Regions from separate parts of the Paenibacillus sp. ALJ109b genome, predicted to be linked through region 2. Evidence: riboswitches for the same ligand, from Rfam matches in the RefSeq annotation. Region 2 holds a riboswitch; the other holds the start of a gene.

Region 1 (11,212 bases), on a different contig from region 2:
AGTTGAATGGTTGGTACGGTAATATCCTGAAGGTGAATGCTTCCAGACGTAGTGTTAAGGTCCAAGGTATTGGCATGCAGACCCTTCAGATCCAGATCACTGGAAGAAGAGACGATGTTAACTTCATCCAGCTGATGTCCTTCAGGTAACGCAACCGTAATTGTTTGCTGCTGATTATTCCAATAAAGTGTGAAAAATTGCAAACGCAAACGCTCTTCCTGGTTTAACGTAAAGGTTCCATCTGTTATCGAAGCCTGTTTAAAACCTTCAATGGTGGCCGGGTCCCACTTTCCGTCGACTTCAATGTAGCCATTGGAATCCGGACTGACAACGAATTCAATATCTGCGCTTAAGTTGGCATTCATCATGATATTGTGCAGCTCATCATTTTTAAATTCCCAACGTTTGGAGTAGGGCTCTCTCTTGTCTCCGAACTGAACTCCGTATATGGAGGTTCCGAGCAAACCGATGCCGATACATAGTATGGCTAAAGCAATCCATTTTTTGGTGCTCATGATTAGACATCCCCTTTCATCGTCTTTTGATTCCATCTTATATACTGAAGAGTGATTGACTTAAAGGCTTTAAACACCAATTTTGTTGCAATGGCGAATAGGATGCCTATACCGAATACTCCAATCGAAACGAACAATTCAGAATACTCGAAATGGCCGAGATATAAGAAATCCACAGCAGCAGCAACCGGGGCTAATACCAGCAGCGACAAACTGGCAATGGTGAGCCATACCGACCACAGAGTCAGTCCTAGCGGAATCGCGAGTATGATGTTCAAGAAAAAAAGTCCGATTGCCGTGAAGAAGTTGCGTGCAGCCCGATTTCCCTTCTTTTGCTGTGAACGCATTTCTTCGAATGTTGGCGCATAAAACGGATCAGATCCTGGCGTATATGCATCATACCGGTCACCTAAAGCTTCTTTGGCAATCTCGATCGGATGCCCCAGTTCCCGTGCAATTTCTTCTTCCATTCTTCCTTCTCTTAATCCCATCTCAAAATGCTGTTCATAATCAGCGAGCAATTCGGCCCGTTCCAGCGGGTCCATCGGTCTTAGATGAATCTCCATTGCCTGCATGAATTGTTGTCTATTCATTTGGGGTACCTTCCTCTATAAGATTTGCGACATTGCGCACAAAACTATTCCATTCATTCGTTAGAGTCTTCATATAGTCACGGCCGGTATCAGACAGTTTATAGTACTTACGTGGTGGGCCTTCACTGGATTCCTGCAGGTAAGTCGTACAATAGCCGTCATTGACCAATCTCCGCAAAAGGGGATACAGCGCACCTTCCGCCACTTCAATATGCTGGGATACAGCCTGAGCCAGTTCGTAGCCGTAACGATCCTGGCGGTTGATCAGCACGAGGACGCATAGTTCCAGCACCCCTTTTTTGAATTGAATATTAACATTCACTTGGGTTCCTCCTTGTTGCTCTATCCAATCACTAGTGTGTATTGTTCAGTAGTCGTGAATTCATCATAGCATCCGGTAGTGTTTAATGCAAGGTAGTGATTTTAAAATAGTTCCGTATCACGATGTCCCGCTAAGTTGGACTAACTTCGTTTTCTCGCTAATTAATCTATAGATCAGCATACGCAAAACCCGAATCGGTTACTTCCGTCTGAAGACGGATTCCGATCCGGGTCTATGGGATGAAGGTATACAACGATGGGGGTATCAGCTTAGTTTATTCTTGTGCTTCCAGCACCTTAAGGTCTTTAACAGCAGGGCCTTCAATGACTTTGCCTGCGTAATCGAAGCGTGAGCCGTGGCATGGGCAATCCCAGGAACGTTCCCCAGCATTCCATTCCACTTCACAACCCAAATGGGTGCAGGTAGTATCCACCAGAAAGAGTTTGCCCGTCGGGTCCTTGTAGGCGCCAGCACGTTTACCATCATGGCGAACAACAGCGCCTTCATCGTTGCCGAGTTCTCCCGTGTTCTTGTGAATAATGCCGACTTTACCGGAGATCAGTTCCGCGGCTACATTGACATTCTCTACAAGGAAGTTTTTCACACCAGGGTCTACCTTGAATCTTGCAGGATCGAATACAGCAGCGTAAGCGTTGTCGCGTCCGGTAATCCGGTCCGTAAGGATATGCCCAGCCATCGTTCCTGTGGTCATGCCCCATTTGGCAAAGCCGGTAGCCACATAGACACGTTCATGTCGTCCAGTAATTGGCCCAATGTAAGGGACCTTATCGATGGAGATCAGATCCTGGGCTGACCAGCGGAAAGGGATGTTGCGAATGCCAAATGTTTCTGCTGCATAGCGCTCCAAATTTTCATAATGACCGACAGTACAGATGCCCTGTCCGGTTTTGTGATTTTCCCCTCCAAAGATGATGTGTTCCTTCCCTTTATGAATGACAGTACGCAGGGATCGATAGGGTTCATCGTCTGAGATATACATGCCACCGGTGAAAGGTTTCTGAGGTTCAACAACAACAGCATAGGAACGTTCAGCGTGCAGCCGTGAAAAATAAAATCCGGGGTCATAGACCGGGAAATGGGAGGCAACAACGACATGTTCGGCCGTTACGGATGGACCATTCTCATATGTCCGCACATGTAGCGAGGCATCCTCCTCTACATCGGTTACCGTTGTATGTTCGTAGATGCGTACACCTTTCTTGACTGCGGATTCCAGTAAGTAATGTAAATAACTAAGCGGGTCAAAGCGAGCCTGTCCCGGCATCTTAATCCCTGCCCTGGACGGAACAGGGATGGGGAGGGGATCAACCCATTGACCAGGAATATTCAGCTTGCCATAGGCTGTCAGCTCAATCTCCAGCTTTTTGAGATTTTCCTCGGATTGAATGTAGACATAGGCATCTTCCTCAGCCCACTGGCAATCAATCTGTTTCTCTTTTACCAGATCGCGCATCCACTTGGCAGCTGTTGCATTGCCTTCATAATACATGTGGGCCTGTTCTTCTCCAAAATGATGAAGCAATTCATCAAATATCACGCCATGCTGTGCCGATACCTTGGCCGTTGTATGGCCTGTTGTGCCATCCAGTACTTTTCCGGCTTCAAGCACAACCACACGCATGCCCTTCTGGGCCAGCAAATAGGCTGTTGTAATGCCTGCAATTCCTGCACCAATAATGGCTACATCAGCGGTTGTATCTTCTGTCAGTTTCGGATATTCATTGAATGGGTTTGTTGCTCTCCACAGCGATTCCGGAATGGAAGGCAAACCCGTGGGGTGCTGTTGATGGTCACTCACTCGATTTTCCTCCTTCAATATTCTTTTTCATTAAGGACTATGCCTAGCTCAATAAGTACGTCATATCTTTACTCCTATCCATGATTACCATCCTGTACCAGAATAAAACGATTGTCCGCATACTTTCCTGAGGAAAGTTCACATTTTCCTGTGAAGCACCCCTGTTTTTTTTGCTAAACATGCTATATGATAGATTTACCGAAACCGTTTTAGTAAATAAAAAGAAGAGTTAACGATGGCTTGTAAAGTGCTTGTTCTAAAAGGTTAAATCTTCGAATTGTGAGGTTGGATACATCAAGAATACATCGTATTAATTTACCAATTATGAATCCGCTATCATTCTAAATAAATCAATGAATTACTAAAGGAGATTCCATATCATGACCAACCAAACGAAATATCCTTTCCAGGATACAACGCTCGAGCTTGATACACGTGTAAAGGACCTCGTTTCCCGTCTGTCGGAAGATGAGAAAATCGAATCGATGCTGCAATACCAACCCCCAGTAGAACGCTTGGGTATCGCAGCATATAAACACGGAACAGAAGCAGCCCATGGTCTGGCCTGGCTTGGCGAAGCGACTTCCTTCCCGCAGCCAGTAGGGCTGGCGTGTACCTGGGATGCGGACCTAATGAAAGAGATCGGCTCCGTGATCGGAGACGAGGCACGTGTATTTTACAAACGCAATCCAGCAGTAAACGGTCTGACTTTGTGGGCACCTACGGTTGATATGGAGCGTGATCCACGTTGGGGTCGGAACGAAGAGGCTTATGGTGAAGACCCGGAACTGACTGCTGAGCTGACAACGGCCTTGGTTAAGGGAATTCAGGGCGATCATCCGAAGTATTACAAGGCGATTGCCACATTGAAGCATTTCCTTGCAAACAATAATGAAGTGGACCGTGGCAGTGGTTCATCGAGCATTGATCCGCGCAACATGCGTGAATATTATCTGAAGGCGTTCGAGAAACCGTTCAAAGAGGGCGGCGCGCAGTCAATGATGACCGCGTACAACTCTATTAATGGTACACCAGCATTGCTGCATCCGTTTGTAAACGAGATTGTGAAGGGCGAATGGGGCATGGATGGCTTCATCGTAAGTGATGCAGGGGATGTCATGGGGATCAAGAACGATCATAAATACTATGATTCCCACACACCAGGAACAGTAGAGTCCGTCAAAGCCGGAATTGACAGCATTACCGATGATGCGGATCTGTCGAAACAGGCACTGCGTGAAGGGCTGGAGCAAGGCACACTCACAATGGAAGACATCGATCTGGCGTTGTTCAATACGTTCCGTGTGCGTTTCCGTCTGGGTGAATTCGATCCGGCTGAGGGCAATCCATATGCTTCGATTGGTGAAGAAGCAATGATGACGGAGAAGGCGAAGGCCCTGTCACTGAGAGCAGCGAGAGAACAAGTGGTACTGCTCAAAAATGATAAAGGCACACTGCCGCTGGATAAAACAAAATCCGGCAAAGTGGCTGTGATTGGTCAACTGGGCGGAACGGTCTATCGTGACTGGTATGCAGGCACTATGCCATATAGCGTATCCCCGCTTGAAGCGATCAGCGGCAAAGTAGGAAGCGACAAGGTTGCATTCAAGGATGGCAATGACCGAATTACATTGACTTCCGTCGCAAGCGGCAAGGCTGTCGGATTGGCTGAAGATGAGAAATCATCCATCATTGCTTCGGGAAATGCGGAGACATTTACACTTAGTGACTGGGGCTTTGGCAGTTACACGCTGAAGGCAGACAGTAATGGGAAATACCTGACGACGGATGAAGAAACGGTTACGGCATCAGCGGATGAAGTATATGGCTGGTTTGTGAAGGAAGTATTCCATCTGTTGCCACAACAAGACGGAAGCGTGGGGCTGACGACTTGGAACGGTAAAACAGTAACGGCACCCAATGGTGGAAACGATGTGTTTGCGGTATCCGAAGAGTTGAAATCTTTCGGTGCTACGGAAACGTTCAAAAAGGATATTGTGGTGAATGGATTGGAAGAATCAGTAGCGGCCGCGAAGGAAGCGGAGACGGCGATTGTATTTGTCGGCAACAATCCGCTTGTAAATGGTAAAGAAGAGATCGACCGCCCAAGTCTGGACCTGGCTGAATCCCAGCAGCGTCTGGTTGAAGCCGTGTATGCAGCGAATCCAAATACCGTTGTAGTTATCGTGGGAAGTTACCCGTTCACGTCCAACTGGGTGCAGGAGAACATTCCGGCTGTATTGTATACATCCCATGCAGGACAAGAGTTGGGGAACGCTATAGCTGACGTATTATATGGCGATTATGCACCAGCAGGCCGCCTGAATATGACGTGGGTACAATCCGCAGATCAGCTGACTGATATCAGAGACTACGATATCATTCAATCCGGACGTACGTATCAGTATTTTGAAGGTGATGTACTGTATCCATTCGGACATGGATTAACGTATGCATCGTTTAAATACAGTAATTTGGAGCTGAACCCGGCCCAAGCTGGAGTCGAAGAGATCATTACTGTGCATGTGGATGTGACAAATACAGGAACGATCGCCAGTGATGAGGTTGTGCAGTTGTATGTGCGTGCCGGGCAGTCCCGTGTGAAACGTCCACTCAAAACGTTAAAAGGTTTCCGTCGTCTTCATATTGAAGCTGGAGCTACAGTAAAAGTCAGCTTCACACTGCCAGTTCAGGAACTGGCGATCTGGGATGTAACCCGTGATCGTTATGTGGTCGAAAGCGGCACCTATTCCATTATGGTGGGCAAATCTTCTGCCGATGTTCAGCTTGTTGCTGACCTGACAGTACAAGGGGAGACCATTCCTGCACGTAATCTGGGTGTGGCTACTCGCGCCGAAAATTACGATGCATACTTCGGTGTGGATCTGGATGAGAGCAAAGAGGGCGGAACTTCTGTCCGTGTGGTTGGTGAACAAGGATGGATTGCCTTCAAGGATGCAGATCTGGGCAGCAATGCAGCAGCGCTTGAAGCTCGTGTATCATCAGAGCAGGCAGATGCGGTATTGGAAGTTCGATTGGGCGCACCTGACGGTACACTGGCAGGACGCGTGGAACTGGCACAAGGCGAGGCCCAGCAGTGGTCCACGGTTAAGGCGGACCTGAAAGGCGTAACAGGTCAACAGGATGTATACCTTGTGTTGTCCGCAGGAGTACGTGTCAGCCATTTCGAGATTCATTAAGTCGGATAAAAAGACCTATCAAGATAAACAAATAGAATGATGGTAAATGAAAAAAGCCTCCGAAGGAATTCGGAGGCTTTTATTTGCAATCACAAGCTTCGTTTAGATTGAGGAATCAGCGGTTACTCGTTCTCTTGCTGTACGAGCAGCGTCCACCATGATGCTCAATGCATCTACAACTTCGGCTTTACCACGTGTTTTCAGTCCGCAGTCAGGGTTCACCCAGAACAGATCTGCTGGCAGCACTTGAAGTGCACGCTCAATCATATTCAACATCTCGTCCTTTCCTGGAACACGCGGACTGTGGATATCGTATACGCCGAGTCCGATGCCTTTGTCATACGTATTCTGCTCGAAGCTGCCTACCAGTTCCCCATGGCTACGGGATGTCTCGATCGAGATCACATCTGCATCCAGGTCGCTGATGGCTTCAATAATATCATCGAACTCGCAGTAGCACATATGGGTATGCACCTGCGTTGTTGGTTTTACGGTTGCAGTAGCTAAACGGAAGGATTCCACGGCCCATTGCAGGTACTCATCCCACTTGCTCCGTTTGAGTGGAAGTCCTTCACGCAGAGCTGGCTCATCGACCTGAATCATCTCAATGCCTGCTTGCTCCAGCGCTTCAACCTCGTCCCGAATGGCGCGAGCAATCTGGTAGGATACTTCACTGCGTGGAATATCCGAGCGGACAAAGGACCAGTTCAGGATCGTTACCGGACCTGTGAGCATGCCTTTCACCGGTTTGCTGGTCAGTGTCTGGGCATACGCCGTTTCTTTCACCGTCATCGGTTCATTGAACAGCACATCTCCGTAGATTACAGGTGGCTTCACGCAGCGTGAGCCGTAGGACTGTACCCAGCCATTTTTTGTGAAGGCAAATCCGGTCAGCTTCTCACCGAAAAACTCGACCATATCGGTACGTTCGAACTCACCGTGTACCAGCACATCCAGACCAATTTCCTCCTGGATGGTAATCCACTCCTGGATCTGTTCACGCACATAAGCGTCATATTGCTCCGCATTCCACTCCCCTTTACGGAAGAGTGCACGTGCTTTGCGCACATCAGCCGTTTGCGGGAAGCTGCCAATAGTTGTTGTTGGCAGCAGCGGGAGCGACCATTTTTGCTGCTGCAATTCGCGTCGCTCCTGGAATGACGCGTTACGAAGCAGCTGCTCATCAGCGTGCACCCCTGCAGGCGCACCACTCAGGCGTGTCCGTGATTCGGACTCGCTCAGCAGGCGCACCGCTTCGGTGCTTGCCTGGGCGCGGCGGCTGGCTTCAGCCAAAGCCGCTGCTTGGTCCGCCTGCTTCGCACCGCCGGACAACAACGTGCCGAGCGTCGCAATTTCCTCCAGCTTCTCGTCGGCAAAGGCCAGGGCATTGCGCAGTACCGGATCAAGCGCGCTCTCCTGAGCGGCAGTAACCGGTACATGCAACAGGCTGCAGGAAGGCTGAATGATCAACTTGCCTTCGGCTGCGAATTCAGCCACCTGTTCCAGCAGCTTCGCCGTCTCTGCGAGATCGGCGCGCCAGATGTTGCGCCCGTCGATGACACCGGCGCCCAACCATTTATCCTGCGGGAAGCCATGCTCCCGCAGGCTGGCGAGGTTGCCTTCATAGCCGTGGACCAGGTCCAGGCCGATTCCGGCAACAGGCAGAGCTGTCACGACCGGATAAGCTTCCACCGATTCGAAATACGTTTGAAGCAGCAGCTTCAACTCCGGTGCAGCTTGTGCCAAGGCAGCATACACCTGTTGCAGCAAGGCTTCATCTTCGAAAGAGACAGCCAGCGTTAGAGCAGGCTCGTCGATCTGTACCCACTGTACGCCTTCTGCTTGAAGCTCAGACAGAAGCTGGGCGTATACGGGAACGAGGCGTGTGACGATCTCTGCAAAGTGTTCCGAGTCATAGCCTTTGGCGAACCGTACATATGAGTACGGGCCGACGACAACCGGTTTACCTTCCAGCCCAAGCTCCTGCTTCGCTTCGCGATAGGCGGCAAGGGGTTTATTTTCAAGCAATGCAAATGCAGTATCATTATGAATCTCAGGTACGATGTAGTGATAGTTGGTGTTCAGCCACTTGGTCATCTCACAGGCCGTTGCCTGATCATTACCCCGGGCCATGGCGTAATAAGTAGATACGGATACCGGTCCGCCTGTATGGTTAAAGCGCTCAGGAACGACGCCAAACATCGCGGATACGTCAAGAATATGATCATAGTAGGAGAAGTCGCCCACAGGAATCAGATCGAGCTGCTGTGCCTGCTGTTTCTTCAGATCCTGCAACCGAAGCGTGGTCAGCTCCTGATAAAGCGTGGATTCATCGATTCGGCCAGCCCAGAAGGACTCCAGTGCTTTTTTCCATTCGCGCCCCGCACCGATGCGGGGATAACCGAGGTTGCCTGTCAGTACTTGTTGCTGTGATTGCGACATGTAAAATTCCTCCTCATTTATAATAGGTAAACTCATCAAGTTGAAGCTATTGTGGTGTGTTTCTTTTGAAGGCATCAAAAAAAGGCATTCCTTCCGATTCCATACCCCGAGAAACAGGCATCATGAATGACGACTGTGCACAAAGATAGAATGGGAAAGAACACCTGCTATAAGTAGTTGTAGCGGCTGCTCTAACACCTCCCTATCTTCCGTAGGTCATGCGATGCTGTCGAAACAGGCAGGTCTCCTGGCTTGCGGATCATGGCCATATGCATTCCTTCCCGGTGGTTGCACCAGTGGATTATATGCATAGACTCCCCGTATACAGTGGCGGGACCGCGACGGACTTACACCGTGCTTCCCTTTTAAGCCTGACCACGCATGTAGCGCGGTCGGCACCTGTTTCCGTGTGCAGAAATGTGCGTACACATCTCTGGCTATGAAATTGGCGACCAAGCATAGATGATAGATTGTATCATGATGCAATCGTCGTATACTTGCTCTTATGCTACCAATCATAGACGATAACCTACGGGCTTGCAACATATATTACTAATCCGATCGGAAATAAAATTTTGTTCTATTAATCCTTGATTTACTTGGTAGATTTGGCTCCTTAAAATGAAGCAAATTATCTCGCAAGATGTGCTTGATTCCCCTAAATAAAAAATCGTTACTATGCATCTAACTGCATGGTAACGATTGTCTGGCCAGCCATTGTTGCACCCACATTAACGATGCGCTGATTACGACTGCCGCGAAAAGGAAGAGACACATCACGCTCAGCTGCGATGTAAGGCCCATCGATAATGACGTCGCATAGCCGGGATAACTCCGCCCGTGACGGGTCTGTAATCAGTTCCTCATATACAAACCCCGTGTATGCCCATACAGTCAGATCAGGTCGAGCAGCCCGAAGCTGCCGAACCCAGGAGGCGCATTCTGCTGCAGAGAAAAAAGGATCACCTCCGCATAACGTTACCCCTTCCAGCAAGGGGTGTGAGGTCACTTCATGCAAAATCTGCTGCTGACCCTTCTCCGTAAATGGTTCGCCTGCACGGAAGCTCCATGAGCCGGGGCTGAAACAGCCCGGACAAGCGTGGCGGCATCCGCTGATGAACAACACGGCACGCAGGCCAGGCCCCTCGTTCACTGATTCCGGGATGTAACCATACAGATTCACCGGTGTTTCACCCGGTCTCTCACTTCGGCCTGCTTCGCCCCATTGAAGCGCACTTTATAGTCACCGGTCAGATATCCCGTAACCCGGCGCAGTCGCTGGAAATGTACATGGTCTTCATGAGCCTCACATCCGGGACATACATCTCCAATAACGCCCTCATAGCCACAGGACGGACAACGGTCAATCGGGTGATTAATGGAGAAATACCCAATGTCCTGGGCCAGCGCGTATTGAACGATTCGTTGGAAAGCGGCGGTATTGGCCCTTACATTCCCGTCGAGTTCGACATATGAGATCGCTCCGGCATTACATAGTGAGTGGAAGGGGGCTTCCAGTTCAATCTTGCGATAGGCAGGAAGCGTATGATAGACCGGAATGTGAAATGAATTGGTGTAGTATTCCCTGTCGTTGACCCCTGAGATGCTGCCGTATCGCTCACGATCGATCTTGGTGAATTTGCCGGATAGGCCCTCAGCGGGCGTAGCGAACAAGGTGATATTCAGGTTGTGCTGCTCACTCATCCGGTCACAGAATTCTCTCATCGTACGAATGATATTCAAGGCTTCTCGATGTACATGGAGGTCTTGTCCATGGTGACGGCCATATAGAGCGGTCATACATTCAGCAAGTCCGATAAAACCAAGGGATAACGTACCATGTTTCAACAGATCGGCCACCGGTTCATTTGGAGCCAATTGTTCACCGCCTTCCCATACTCCTTCCCGCATCATGAAGTCCGATGCTTTGGCAGGCTGGTTCATCTGAATTCGATACCGGTGCAGCAGACCATCCGTAGCATTGTGCATGACCGATTCCAGCGCCGTATAGAAGCCAGCCCGGTCAGCGATGGCTCTTGCTCCCTGGCAGATCCCATATCGAATGCCGAGCTTGACCAGATTGATGGTGTTAAAGGACAGATTCCCTTTACCGCTCTGACGATTGCGTCCGAAGCGATCAGCAAGTGTGCGTGTCCGGCATCCCATCGTCGCAATGATCGTATCGGGATCTTCCGGTTGATAATAGGGCAGGTTGAAGGAAGCATCCACATTGACAAAGTTCGGATACATGCGCCGTGAGGAACAGGTCACAGCAAGTCGGAATAAATCATAATTCGGATCTCCCTCAGATTGGTTAATTC
Region 2 (11,212 bases):
TTCTGGTAGGTATTAATTGATATTATGTAATATGCGTGTAACAAATTCATCTATTTCTGAAAAAAATACACTGAATCGTGAAAATTATTGTATTCAACCTCCGGTTAATTTTGTAATATAGGTATATCCGCTTATTCCCAAGTTTTCTCAACGTGAAAATTAGGCCTTTCTTCGTTGGTATTTAGTCTTACGATAACGGAAAAGCGATAATGTTAATGAACATGACGTGAAAGGATGATCCTATGTTTCGAAACCGCACCGTTGCCGGTAAAATTAGAGGCACTTTGTTCCTCGTACTGCTGGTTGCTTCCCTGTTGTTTAGTATCAGTTTCTATGCTGTCTCCATGAATATTATGCAGAGCTACGTGCTTCCACAGTTCGACAAGGTCCTGAGCACGTCCATTCAGGATATATACAAGAACACATCCGCTTCTAAAATTTTGCAAGTACAGAGTGGCGGAGCGGGATCTGAGGGCGCTGCACTGACCGTGGAATCCTATTTGGCTGGCAAAGCCAAAGAGCATAATCTGGACGGAGCATACGTTGTGTCCATTCAGGATGGTAAAGCTACCGTGGTCATCGCAAATACCTCCTCGGGCATGAAAGCCGGAGATGAGATTAAAGTAGAAGCATCAATGAATGAGGCCATTGAGAAAAAAGAAATGGAAATCAGCCAGGTTTATGCCGATTCCTTCGGTGTACATAAAGCAGCCTTTATACCGATTGCAGGAAGTAACATGATCATGGCTGTCAGCATGGATGCCCAATTCATTCAGGACAAGATTGCACAGATCTTCTGGTTGTGCCTCGGTATCACAGCATTGGTCTTTGTGCTTGGATGGCTCATCTCGACAAGTATGATCAAACGTGTAACCAAACCGATTATCAAGCTCGTTCAACATAGCAAACAGATATCACAGGGAGATCTGACTGCTGAACTTCAGATTAAAGGTAAGGATGAAATTGCACAGCTCGCTGCAAGCTTCCAGACGATGACTCATAATCTGAAAGAAATGATTAGCCGCGCCCTCTCCACATCCAATGAAGTTGTCGAAGGCTCCAATGATTTGCTCAAACGGGTAGAATCCATGTCCGGTATGGTGAAAAACTCCAGTCGTTCTGCAGAAAGTGCCGAGAAAGGCAGCGTAAGCATCGCTTCCAGCGCGGCCGAAAATGCCAGAGCCATGGAAGAAATCACGCAAGGCATTATGCATATTGCTTCCTCTTCTGCCGAAGTATCCGAGCAGATCGGAGATGCTGCGAACGAAGCCGTTAACGGTAACCGTCTGGCTCAGGACGCCATTCAGCAAATGGAACGTGTCGGTCAGACCGCGAGCGAATCTCTGCGTTATGTTGAAACGATGAACGAGCGCTCGATCGCGATAGGGACCATCGTTCAATCCATTTTTGAGATCACGAAACAGATTAACATGCTGTCCCTCAACGCTTCCATTGAAGCAGCACGTGCGGGAGAGCATGGACGCGGGTTCGCCGTTGTTGCAGGAGAAGTACGCAAACTTGCGGAGCAATCCAAGACAGCTACTGAGGAAATCTCCGATTACCTGGGTACTATCCGTGAAGATGCTGAACGTTCCGTTGATGCCATGAACCGGGTAACCCAAGAGATTGGATCAGGTACTCACGTGGTTCAACAGGCAGGCTCCGCGTTCCAGCAGCTTAACGAGTTGATTCAGAACGTCAATCTGACCATTCAGACGGTATCGGCCTCTACCCAGCAAGTATCTGCTGGAGCTGAACAAGTCAGTGCTTCCGTGGAAGAAACGGCTCAGATCACGTCCAAGTCCCGTCAAAGCATGCAAGAGATTGCTTCTACAGCGGATCTCCAACTGAATGAGATGGACTCCCATTCCAGTACCGTACGGCATCTGCATGAACAAGCGGTAGAACTGCAATCCGCCATGAAGAACTTCAAAATAAACTAATCGGAATACCTTTAACCCATTGTTTCCATTTTCGAATCAAACTTAACATTAGATACTCAAATACCCCCATGCTCAGCATCGTTCCAGATTTCAGGGAACGTTGCCAAGCGTGGGGGTATTCTTTTGGACTGCATACCAGGATGCTTCCTTTTATTCAGGTGGCTGAACGCCCATAATCTCGTATACACGCTGCATATCCAAGGAAGAACGTAATGATTCAGCTACACGGTCAAACTCCATTTCCTTACGTTCACGTGCGCTGTACGTCTCCCGTAGCGGAGCAAGTCCTTTTCCTTCACGCAGACCATTAAGCCATGAACGCCGGAACTGATCACTTTCAAACAAACCATGCAGGTATGTTCCCCACACTTTGCCGTCAGTCGTACCCCAGCCTTCATTGAAGGATTGACCGCCCGGATGGGCGATCTCGAACAAGGCCGTTACACGTTCAGGCTCAAGACACTCGGTAACACCCATATGAATCTCGTATCCATTGATCGGCAACAAGTTTGCTACATCACTTTCCTTGGGCAAACGAATTGGATGATGACTGTGAACGTTCCCAGAGGCTCTCACCGTTTGTTTGTTCTGTAGAAATGTTGTCGATAGGGGCAGCCATCCCAATCCATGGGCTTCCTGAATCTGATTCGCTTCTACCGCAAATGGATCTCTGAGATGCTGACCGAGCATCTGATATCCACCACATATCCCGACAAGCTGAACATGCTCACGCTCCGTCTGGCTGGCAATCGCTTGCTCCAGTCCTGACGCTCGCAGAAATGCCAGATCACCGATCGTATCCTTCGTACCCGGAAGCAGAATGGCATCGGGATGCCCCAATTCATCGGGAGAAGTCACGTATCGCACATTCACATCCGGCTCCCTAGAAAGGGCATCAAAGTCTGTAAAGTTGGAAATACGCGGATAACGAATTACCGCCAGGTCCAGCTCCTGCTGACCGGATTTACCGTGTCGCATCGAGTCCAGCACCACGGAGTCTTCCGCTTCAATCTGAATATCACTTATGTAAGGCAATACGCCCAATACAGGAATGCCTGTCCGTTCTTCAAGCCAGTCCAACCCAGGCTGCAGCAAGGACAGATCTCCACGAAACTTGTTGATGATGAATCCTTTTACACGCTCAACCTCATGCGGCTCCAGCAGCTCCAGTGTACCCACAATGGAGGCAAAGACGCCGCCACGATCAATATCCGAGATCAGAATAACCGGAGCATCCGCCCAGCCCGCCAGATTCATATTAACGATATCCCGATCCTTCAGATTGATCTCTGCAGGACTTCCCGCACCTTCCATCAGCACAATATCATACGTCGCGCGCAACCGATTCAGTGCATCCATGACCGTTTGTTTGGCTTGGGGCAGGAAATGCTGCCGGTAGTCCCATGCACTCATCTGAGTAAGAGGCACACCGTGCACAACAATCTGGGAATGCATATCCCGAACCGGCTTGATCAGGATTGGATTCATATCCGTTGTCGCTTCAATGCCGCATGCCTCGGCTTGCGCTCCCTGGGCTCTTCCGATTTCCTTGCCGTCTTCCGTGACGTAAGAATTCAGTGCCATGTTCTGTGATTTGAACGGAGCCGGCCTGAAGCCATCCTGCTTGAATATTCGGCATAAGGCCGTCGTAATTACACTTTTCCCCACATCCGATGCCGTCCCTTGCAGCATTAATACTGCTGCCGTTTGTTCGGACGTTTGTGCAGAAGTATCTTCCACGTTCCCTCACCTCCACTCTCCGCGTTATATCAAAAAGAATCCCTGTAACAGACTAAGTACCGTTAGCAGTGCGGCCTCAAGCAGCTCATTCATGGCTCCATATGTGTCCCCTGTAAGTCCACCCAGCCTTTCGCTGATACGCCCGGCAACGAATTTGCCAATCACATAACCAGCCAGTGGCACCACAATGATCGCTGCAACGGGATATAGCCACCATGGTAACGTCCCCAATCCATTCTCCGTCGCCAGCACCTGGAACATGGATGTTTCCGGCTGGAAGATCCATACCGCTGCCCATGTGATCACACCTGCCAGAATGGTTAGCCCAACCGCGGAACTGCGTGCACGCTGGACTTCCCTCCGTTCACCCAATCCCTTGAACAGGACAGCGAGTCCATCGTCCTTGCGGGCATTCGGCCAGGCCGCCATGGCATATACCATGAACCAGCGGCTCCAGATCATCGGCAGGATAAGCAAAGCTCCATAGGCCCAGTTACCACGTGCGATAAAGTCAGCAATCAATGACGCTTTCATCATCAACAGCAGGACACAGGCGATCACACCCATGGCCCCGACGCGGCTGTCTTTCATAATCTCCAGCATTCGCTCACGGGTTCGATAACTAAGCAGCCCATCTGCCGTATCCATCCAACCATCCAGATGAAGGCCTCCGGTTAGCCATACCCATAACGTCAAGGTTAACACCGCTACCGGAAACGATGGAAGCAGTGCACCCATCAGGGCTCCGCCCAGCCAGACGCATAATCCGATGATCGCACCAACCAGCGGGTAATACACTACACTCTCCCGCAATAATGGCGGGGCGAAATCAAGCTGCATTTTTACCGGGAAACGGGACAGAAATTGAAAAGCGGCCGCAGCCGCATGTTTTTGTTCAAGATTGCCTTTACTCATAAACGATACTCCCTGCTTTTCAGCTCAATCGCAATGCCCACTGTCACCAGAAACACTTCGCGGCAAATCGCGGCAATCCGCTGATTGAGAATGCCCGCCAGATCCCGATATCTTCTGCCCAGCGCATACTCCGGCACAATACCGTCCCCTACTTCATTGGTGACAAGCACGAGCAGACCCGGGTACGACTGGATGGCCGCTACCAGCGCGTCCATATGATCGTACAGCACCTGCACCGGTTCATGTTCATGCGCTAACAGCACATTGCTGAGCCAAAGTGTCAGACAATCTACCAGAACGGTCGGTGCAGACGTACCTGTATGGGACTCTCCCATTTGTGTAATTAACTCAGGCAATGCCAGCGGTTCCTCCACCGTATGCCATAGATATCCTGCTTCATCCCGCTGGCTCTGATGCAGGCGTATACGCTCGCGCATCTCGTCATCATAAGCTTGAGCCGTAGCGACATACCAAGCCTCAGAGGATCGCTGCATACAGAGACGCTCGGCAAACGAACTTTTGCCACTTCGCGCCCCGCCTGTCACGAGTACACTCATGAGGATACCTCTCCTTGTACAGAGGAATCAGCAGAAGCTGATGAAGACTCCGTAGGTTGAGTCTCGTTCGTGCCACCAGATACACCCGCACTTGCAAATGTCGCCATCTCATTCAGAATGCGGCATGACGCATCAATCAGGTGAAGACTAAGCACGCCTCCTGTACCTTCACCCAGTCGCATGTCCAGATCCAGCATGGGCTTCAGACCCAGCTCACGCAGCAACGCTGCATGCCCACTTTCATGCGATGTGTGGGAAGCAATCATGTATTCTATGCTGAGCGGAGCAAGATGACTCGCAATCAACGCGGCAGCGGTGGAGATAAATCCATCTACGACAACCGGGCATCCGTTTGCAGCAGCAGCGAGAATCACGCCTGTCAGTCCGGCAATCTCCAGTCCGCCCACTTTGCACAGTACATCGAGTGCATCGTCTGCATTCGGAGCATTCACGCTGAGGGCTTGGCTGACTACTGCGGCTTTACGCTGCAAACCGACATCATCTACGCCTGTTCCCCGGCCAACCGCTGAAGCAGGTGCTGTTCCGGTTAATGCACACATCACCGCAGCGCTAGCAGTTGTATTCCCGATCCCCATCTCTCCGGTCACAAACAACTGCGTTCCCTTCGCAACCTCGGTGGAGACCACTTCAGCTCCTGCAAGAATGGCCTGAATCGCTTCGCCCCGGGTCATTGCAGCACCCTTCGCCATGTTAGCTGTTCCTTTGCGGACTTTGCGGGAGACCAGGTCTGGATGATCCAGATCCGCATTCACGCCGATATCCACACAGATCACATGAGCTCCAGCGTGGCGCGCAAGCACATTGACAGCCGCTCCCCCTGCTAGGAAATTAAGGACCATCTGCGGCGTTACTTCAGCAGGAAAAGCGCTAATCCCTTCTTCAACCACCCCATGATCCGCAGCCATAACGATGACAGCTCTTTGATCAAAGCAAGGCCGAGCCTCACCGGTGATTCCCGCCAGACGAATAACTAGCTGTTCAAGCTTGCCCAGACTGCCGGGAGGCTTCGTCAATGCATCCACATGCGCGGAAGCCTCAGCCGCAACTGCCTCATGTGGACCCACGATCCGACCAATTAACTGTTCCAACACCTGTTCATTATTCATACAGCCAGCACTTCCTTTATCAAAATATGGGGTCTCCCCCGCTTCATTCATTTCTTCTCTCGTCTTAGCAAAAGCTGTGGCAATCCATTGTCGGGATGATTCACCATGGCCGGGCTCACCCGGAAGATCTCCCGGATGTTCTCTTCCGTCATCAACGAATGGGGTGTGCCACTGCCTACACAAGTCCCGTCACGCAGCGCCAGAATATGATCGCAAAATTGCGCGGCCAGATTCAGATCATGCAGCACCGCCACAATCGTAATATGATTTTTTTGACGCCACGCTGATAATAACTCCATGAATTGCAATTGATATTTGATATCGAGAAAGGTGGTTGGCTCGTCCAGCAATAATAGCCTGGGTTCCTGAGCCATGACTTTGGCAAGCGCAACCCGCTGCCGTTGCCCGCCACTCAGTGCATCCAAAGGTCGTTCGGCCATGTCACTCAGACCCAACTCCTCTAACACCTTATCAACTACCGCTGCTCCATCCGACGGTTCTTTGCCAAGCCAGTTCTGGTAAGGGTAACGTCCCATCTCGACAACATCCCTTACGGGATAAGAGATGGCCGGCAGTCCATCCTGCTGCAAGACAGCAATCATGCGCGACAGATCTTTACGGGTGTATGATGAAATGTCGCGTCCATCAATCTGTATGCTGCCATCGTTCGGCTGTTCGGTTCCGGCAAGTAGCTGAAGCAGAGTCGATTTTCCACTGCCGTTTGGACCAACAACGCCCCACCATTCACCCTCTGTGACTTTCCAGTCCACCGCATGCAGAGCCCGATGGTTACCATACATTTTACCAGCTTCTTTGACTTCTATCATCGGCCGACTCTTGGTAAGGTCTGTTTTCATGAATGTACTCATGGCATCATCCCCTTCCGCAGCTTTTTGTTCCGGTGTAGCAAATACGCAAAAAATGGCGCTCCAACAAAAGCCGTAACTACACCCAGCGGAATTTCGGTTGGGGCCAGCAATGAGCGTGCAATCGTATCTGCCCAGACCATGAAGATGGCTCCCCCAATCGCTGACAAAGGCACCAGCAAGCGATAATCAGGTCCGACGATGAGCCGAAGAATATGCGGAATGACCAAGCCGACGAAGCCAATCACGCCGGATACGGAGACAGCGCCTGCGGTAAGCAGCGTACCCACCGCTAACACCGACAGTTTCAATCCATCCACCTTAACCCCGATATGCGCAGCCTGTCGTTCCCCCAAAGCAAGCACATTCAACGAACGCGCACGGCTCCAGAGGAAAATCAGCCCCAGTACAAAATACGGGAAAAGGATGGCCGTATACGACCACCCACGCAGTGCCAGACTTCCCATCGTCCAGTATATAATTTCATTAATTGTCTGCTTCGACATGGTCGACAGGAAGGAGACTACTGCTCCCAGGAAACTTTGCATGACCACACCAGCCAGAATGAGGCTGTGTGTCGGTATTTTGCGTCCCTCACGAGCGAGGGCCAGCACAAACCACAATGTTATTACTCCCGTCAGAAACGCGACCAGTGGCAGAGTCCAGATCCCAATCAGTGCATACTGCAATCCGAAAAAAATCAGAAAAGCCGCACCTACCGATGCACCGGACGATACGCCCAGGGTAAACGGATCAGCCAGAGGGTTACGAAGAACCCCCTGGAATCCAGTTCCGGCAATCGCCAGCGATGCACCTACAAGCACGGCAAGCAGTACACGTGGGAATCTGACCTTCCATATAATCTGTTCTGCTGCTGTATTCCAGTCAGGAACAATCCAGTCGCCCAGCCAGGGAATGCGATGAAGCAAGATGCCCGCAATGTCCCGGACAGGCAGGGCAACCGAACCGATGCCCGTGCAGATGAGCACGGTTAACACAAGCAGCACAATTCCGGCCGTTCCGTACACTGCCAGCTTTTTACTCATTTGAACAGATCAGGGTAGATCGCTTTGGCTACTTCTTTCAGACCTTGGGTTACCCGTGGTCCCGGACGGCTCAACAGGTTGGCATCCAGACCGATGACTGCATCGTTTTTCACAGCCGTGATTTGATCCCATCCACTACGTGCTTTGATAATTTGATCCAATGTTTTGGAATTTTCGTCAATAACATCGTTCGCAAACAGAATGACGTCCGGATTGGAAGCAATAATGTTCTCTTCATTAATCTGGTTCCAGCCAGTCAAGTCGGAAGCTACGTTGTTTCCTCCGGCAAGTGTGATCAATTCATCCATGAATTCGCCTTTACCCACAGTCCAACCTGGGGAGAACTCAACATATACTTTTTTCTTCTCTTCTGGTTTAACTGCCTTCACAGCTTCAGTTACATCAGCCACATCCTGTTTCATTTGGGTGATGATCTCCTGTGCTTTTTCCTGATGATCCGTGATTTTACCAAATGTTTCAATGTTGTTCATCACATCATCCACTGATTTAGGATCTGTTTTGAAAATGGTAATGCCCAGATCGCGCAGTTTCTTCACCGACTCTTCGCTCATCGAGATACCTGTAAATACGATATCTGCTTCAGCCGCAATGATCGACTCTTCATTAGGCTTTGTTATGCCGCCCATTTTTGGTTTCTTTGTTGCTGCTTCCGGATAATCGTCATAGTCGGATACCCCTACGATCTGCTCGTCCAATCCGAGTGCGAACAGGGATTCCGTTTCAGCTGGAGATACAGATACGATTTTGGCTGGTGCTTTATCAAAGGTAAATGATTCACCCGTAGCATCTGTAACCGTGAGTGGGTATTGTGTTTTGAGATCTGTCTGCGCCTGTTCCTGGGATTGCTCCTGTGCAGGTTGCGAGGTTCCTGTACCCTCGTTCGTTGTTGTTGTACCACATCCGGCCAACGTCAGTGCCAGCATCGCTGCGCTTAGCAGTGACGCTACGCCTTTCCATGTCTTGAAATTCATTGTGTTCATTCTCCCCTTCTCTATCCATTCTAGTGAGTAGTGCTCCTGTCCCAATTCCGCTTGAATTTGTGTTCCTATATAAGTTGATCCAATAAAACTTTACACTAGGCCACTACGATTGCAGTACCATCTTCCGATCGCTGTTATCCCCAGATTTTTTTGATCCCCTTTTTGAAAAGGGGAAAATCCGGTGATAAGCATATGCTTCCGATGCAGCTTTCTTTCAGAAAGCTTTTAGGCGAACGCATACGCTTCTTCAGATTGGTTCTGCACTCTTCGTTCTCGTGTAATATTCGGTTCATCTTATATGAAAAAATAAAATCCCCAATCCTTGGGTCAGGATCAGGGATGACGTCTCGCATGTGGCGATCTGTGCATGGTCAGCTTGGCGCTGTATATGCAAAGAGAACTGCCCGAAACGCTGTCCTTTCCTCGAAGGAACACCGGTTTATACGTCCAGGGCAGGTAACCTGACTTACAGGAATTCATCCTGATTTACAGTGGCGGGACCGTGCCGGATTTACACCGGCTTCCCTATTTCACCCGTTTGCCGTTCATGGCCTCATATGAACCCATGAAACATTGCTACGGGACCCATGGTCGCTAATATTGTTTAACCATTCAAGTGAGCATTCCTTGGTAGAGCTTGTTGAGCCTCCATCCGATGATGCACTTGCTAAGTCACACTTCTGTTGTGATTATAGGTTATATTGTACATCCTTACAACCCGATTTACGGAAAAGTCAATCTGGTTCCAACCCAGCTGTCCCCATCGCCATCCAGCCGGATCTTTATCGCTTGTCCTGGTACCACCTGCGTATCCCAGAAATCTTGATTCGGAATGAGACGTGACACCATATAACGAATAACACCACCATGCGTAATCACGGCTACTTTTGGCACATTTATGCTGCGAGAGTGAAGTATTGGTGAAAAGGACATCAGACTCTCTTTCATAAATGAATCAATCCGCGCAGCAAATGCTGTCCAAGGCTCGCCACTCGGTGGCGTTACCTCCTGGGGCGCATCGATCCAGTCTCGGTACTTTGGATTGTCCTTAAGCTGATCGTAGGTCAACCCCTCCCACTGACCAAAGTCAATCTCCCTTAGTCGGGGATCAAGCTTGGCCTGTCCTGTTTGGGGTGATGCAATGTGTGCAAGTGTCTGCTGACAACGCAGCAGATCACTGCAATATAGGGCGTCGCATGTGATATTGCTGAATTGCTCACGCAGCGAAGATAGCTCCTGCTCTGCTTCAGGCAACAGTCCGATGTCGGAATGCCCAAGATACCTTTTTTCCAAGTTCCACGCCGTTGTACCATGACGTATCAAAATAAGCTCACGACTTTGCATGCCACTAGGTCCAGCTTCTATCTCCATAACAGTGCACCTCCAGCAGACCATATCCCTAAGGTGACCAACCAACATACTAAAACAAAAGAACCTGCCGACCAGAACATAAGCCGTGTTGTTCGTACAATATCTTCTGCTTCCATCCGTCTTGACGGCTCGCCCATATATGCGCGAAATGAAGCTACTCCGTGATATACGTTATGCCCGCCAAGTCTTATGCCCAGCGCTCCGGCCACCGCCGACTCGGGGAAACCGCTATTTGGGCTTGGGTGAAGTCGTGCATCCCGGGACACCATGCGTGCAGCCCCTCTGGCATCCAGCTTCATGAACCAAGCTCCCATAATCAACAGCAAAGCGGTAAGCCGCGCGGGAATCCAATTGGCCCAATCATCCAGACGGGCAGACGCCCAACCGAGATGCAGATATTTTTCATTTTTATAACCTACCATGGAATCCAGTGTATTCACCGCCCGATAGGCCATGGCAAGTGGTGCACCACCAATCAGGGCATAGAACAGTGGAGAGACGATAGCATCCACGATATTCTCCGCCACAGTCTCCACCGTTCCCCGCACAATCTCCGGTTCATCCAGATGAGCCGTATCACGCCCTACTATCATACCAAGTGAACGTCTCGCCGCAGGCCAGTCCTGTTGACTCAGATGGTGGTAAA

Evidence for each region. Region 2 has a riboswitch for cobalamin ahead of G3352_RS11595 (ABC transporter substrate-binding protein). Riboswitches for the same ligand answer to the same signal wherever they lie in the genome.
Region 1: linked by a shared signal. The riboswitch ahead of metE (5-methyltetrahydropteroyltriglutamate--homocysteine S-methyltransferase) and the one ahead of G3352_RS11595 (ABC transporter substrate-binding protein) in region 2 are both predicted to bind cobalamin.

Annotation. Positions count from the first base shown of each region.
Region 1 covers NZ_JAAIFP010000015.1:232,743-243,954, reverse strand. Annotated here, with positions in the region: gene G3352_RS17060 (DUF4097 family beta strand repeat-containing protein) at 1-515, opposite strand, end outside; gene G3352_RS17055 (HAAS signaling domain-containing protein) at 518-1,108, opposite strand; gene G3352_RS17050 (PadR family transcriptional regulator) at 1,101-1,430, opposite strand; gene G3352_RS17045 (FAD-dependent oxidoreductase) at 1,705-3,249, opposite strand; gene G3352_RS17040 (glycoside hydrolase family 3 C-terminal domain-containing protein) at 3,630-6,449, shown strand; gene metE (5-methyltetrahydropteroyltriglutamate--homocysteine S-methyltransferase) at 6,552-8,891, opposite strand; cobalamin riboswitch at 9,112-9,309, opposite strand; gene nrdG (anaerobic ribonucleoside-triphosphate reductase activating protein) at 9,568-10,074, opposite strand; gene G3352_RS17025 (anaerobic ribonucleoside triphosphate reductase) at 10,071-11,212, opposite strand, start outside.
Region 2 covers NZ_JAAIFP010000008.1:411,892-423,103, reverse strand. Annotated here, with positions in the region: gene G3352_RS11630 (methyl-accepting chemotaxis protein) at 243-1,943, shown strand; gene G3352_RS11625 (cobyric acid synthase) at 2,094-3,635, opposite strand; gene cobS (adenosylcobinamide-GDP ribazoletransferase) at 3,708-4,598, opposite strand; gene cobU (bifunctional adenosylcobinamide kinase/adenosylcobinamide-phosphate guanylyltransferase) at 4,595-5,155, opposite strand; gene cobT (nicotinate-nucleotide--dimethylbenzimidazole phosphoribosyltransferase) at 5,152-6,282, opposite strand; gene G3352_RS11605 (ABC transporter ATP-binding protein) at 6,330-7,151, opposite strand; gene G3352_RS11600 (FecCD family ABC transporter permease) at 7,148-8,194, opposite strand; gene G3352_RS11595 (ABC transporter substrate-binding protein) at 8,191-9,195, opposite strand; cobalamin riboswitch at 9,630-9,777, opposite strand; gene G3352_RS11590 (histidine phosphatase family protein) at 9,919-10,566, opposite strand; gene cbiB (adenosylcobinamide-phosphate synthase CbiB) at 10,557-11,212, opposite strand, start outside.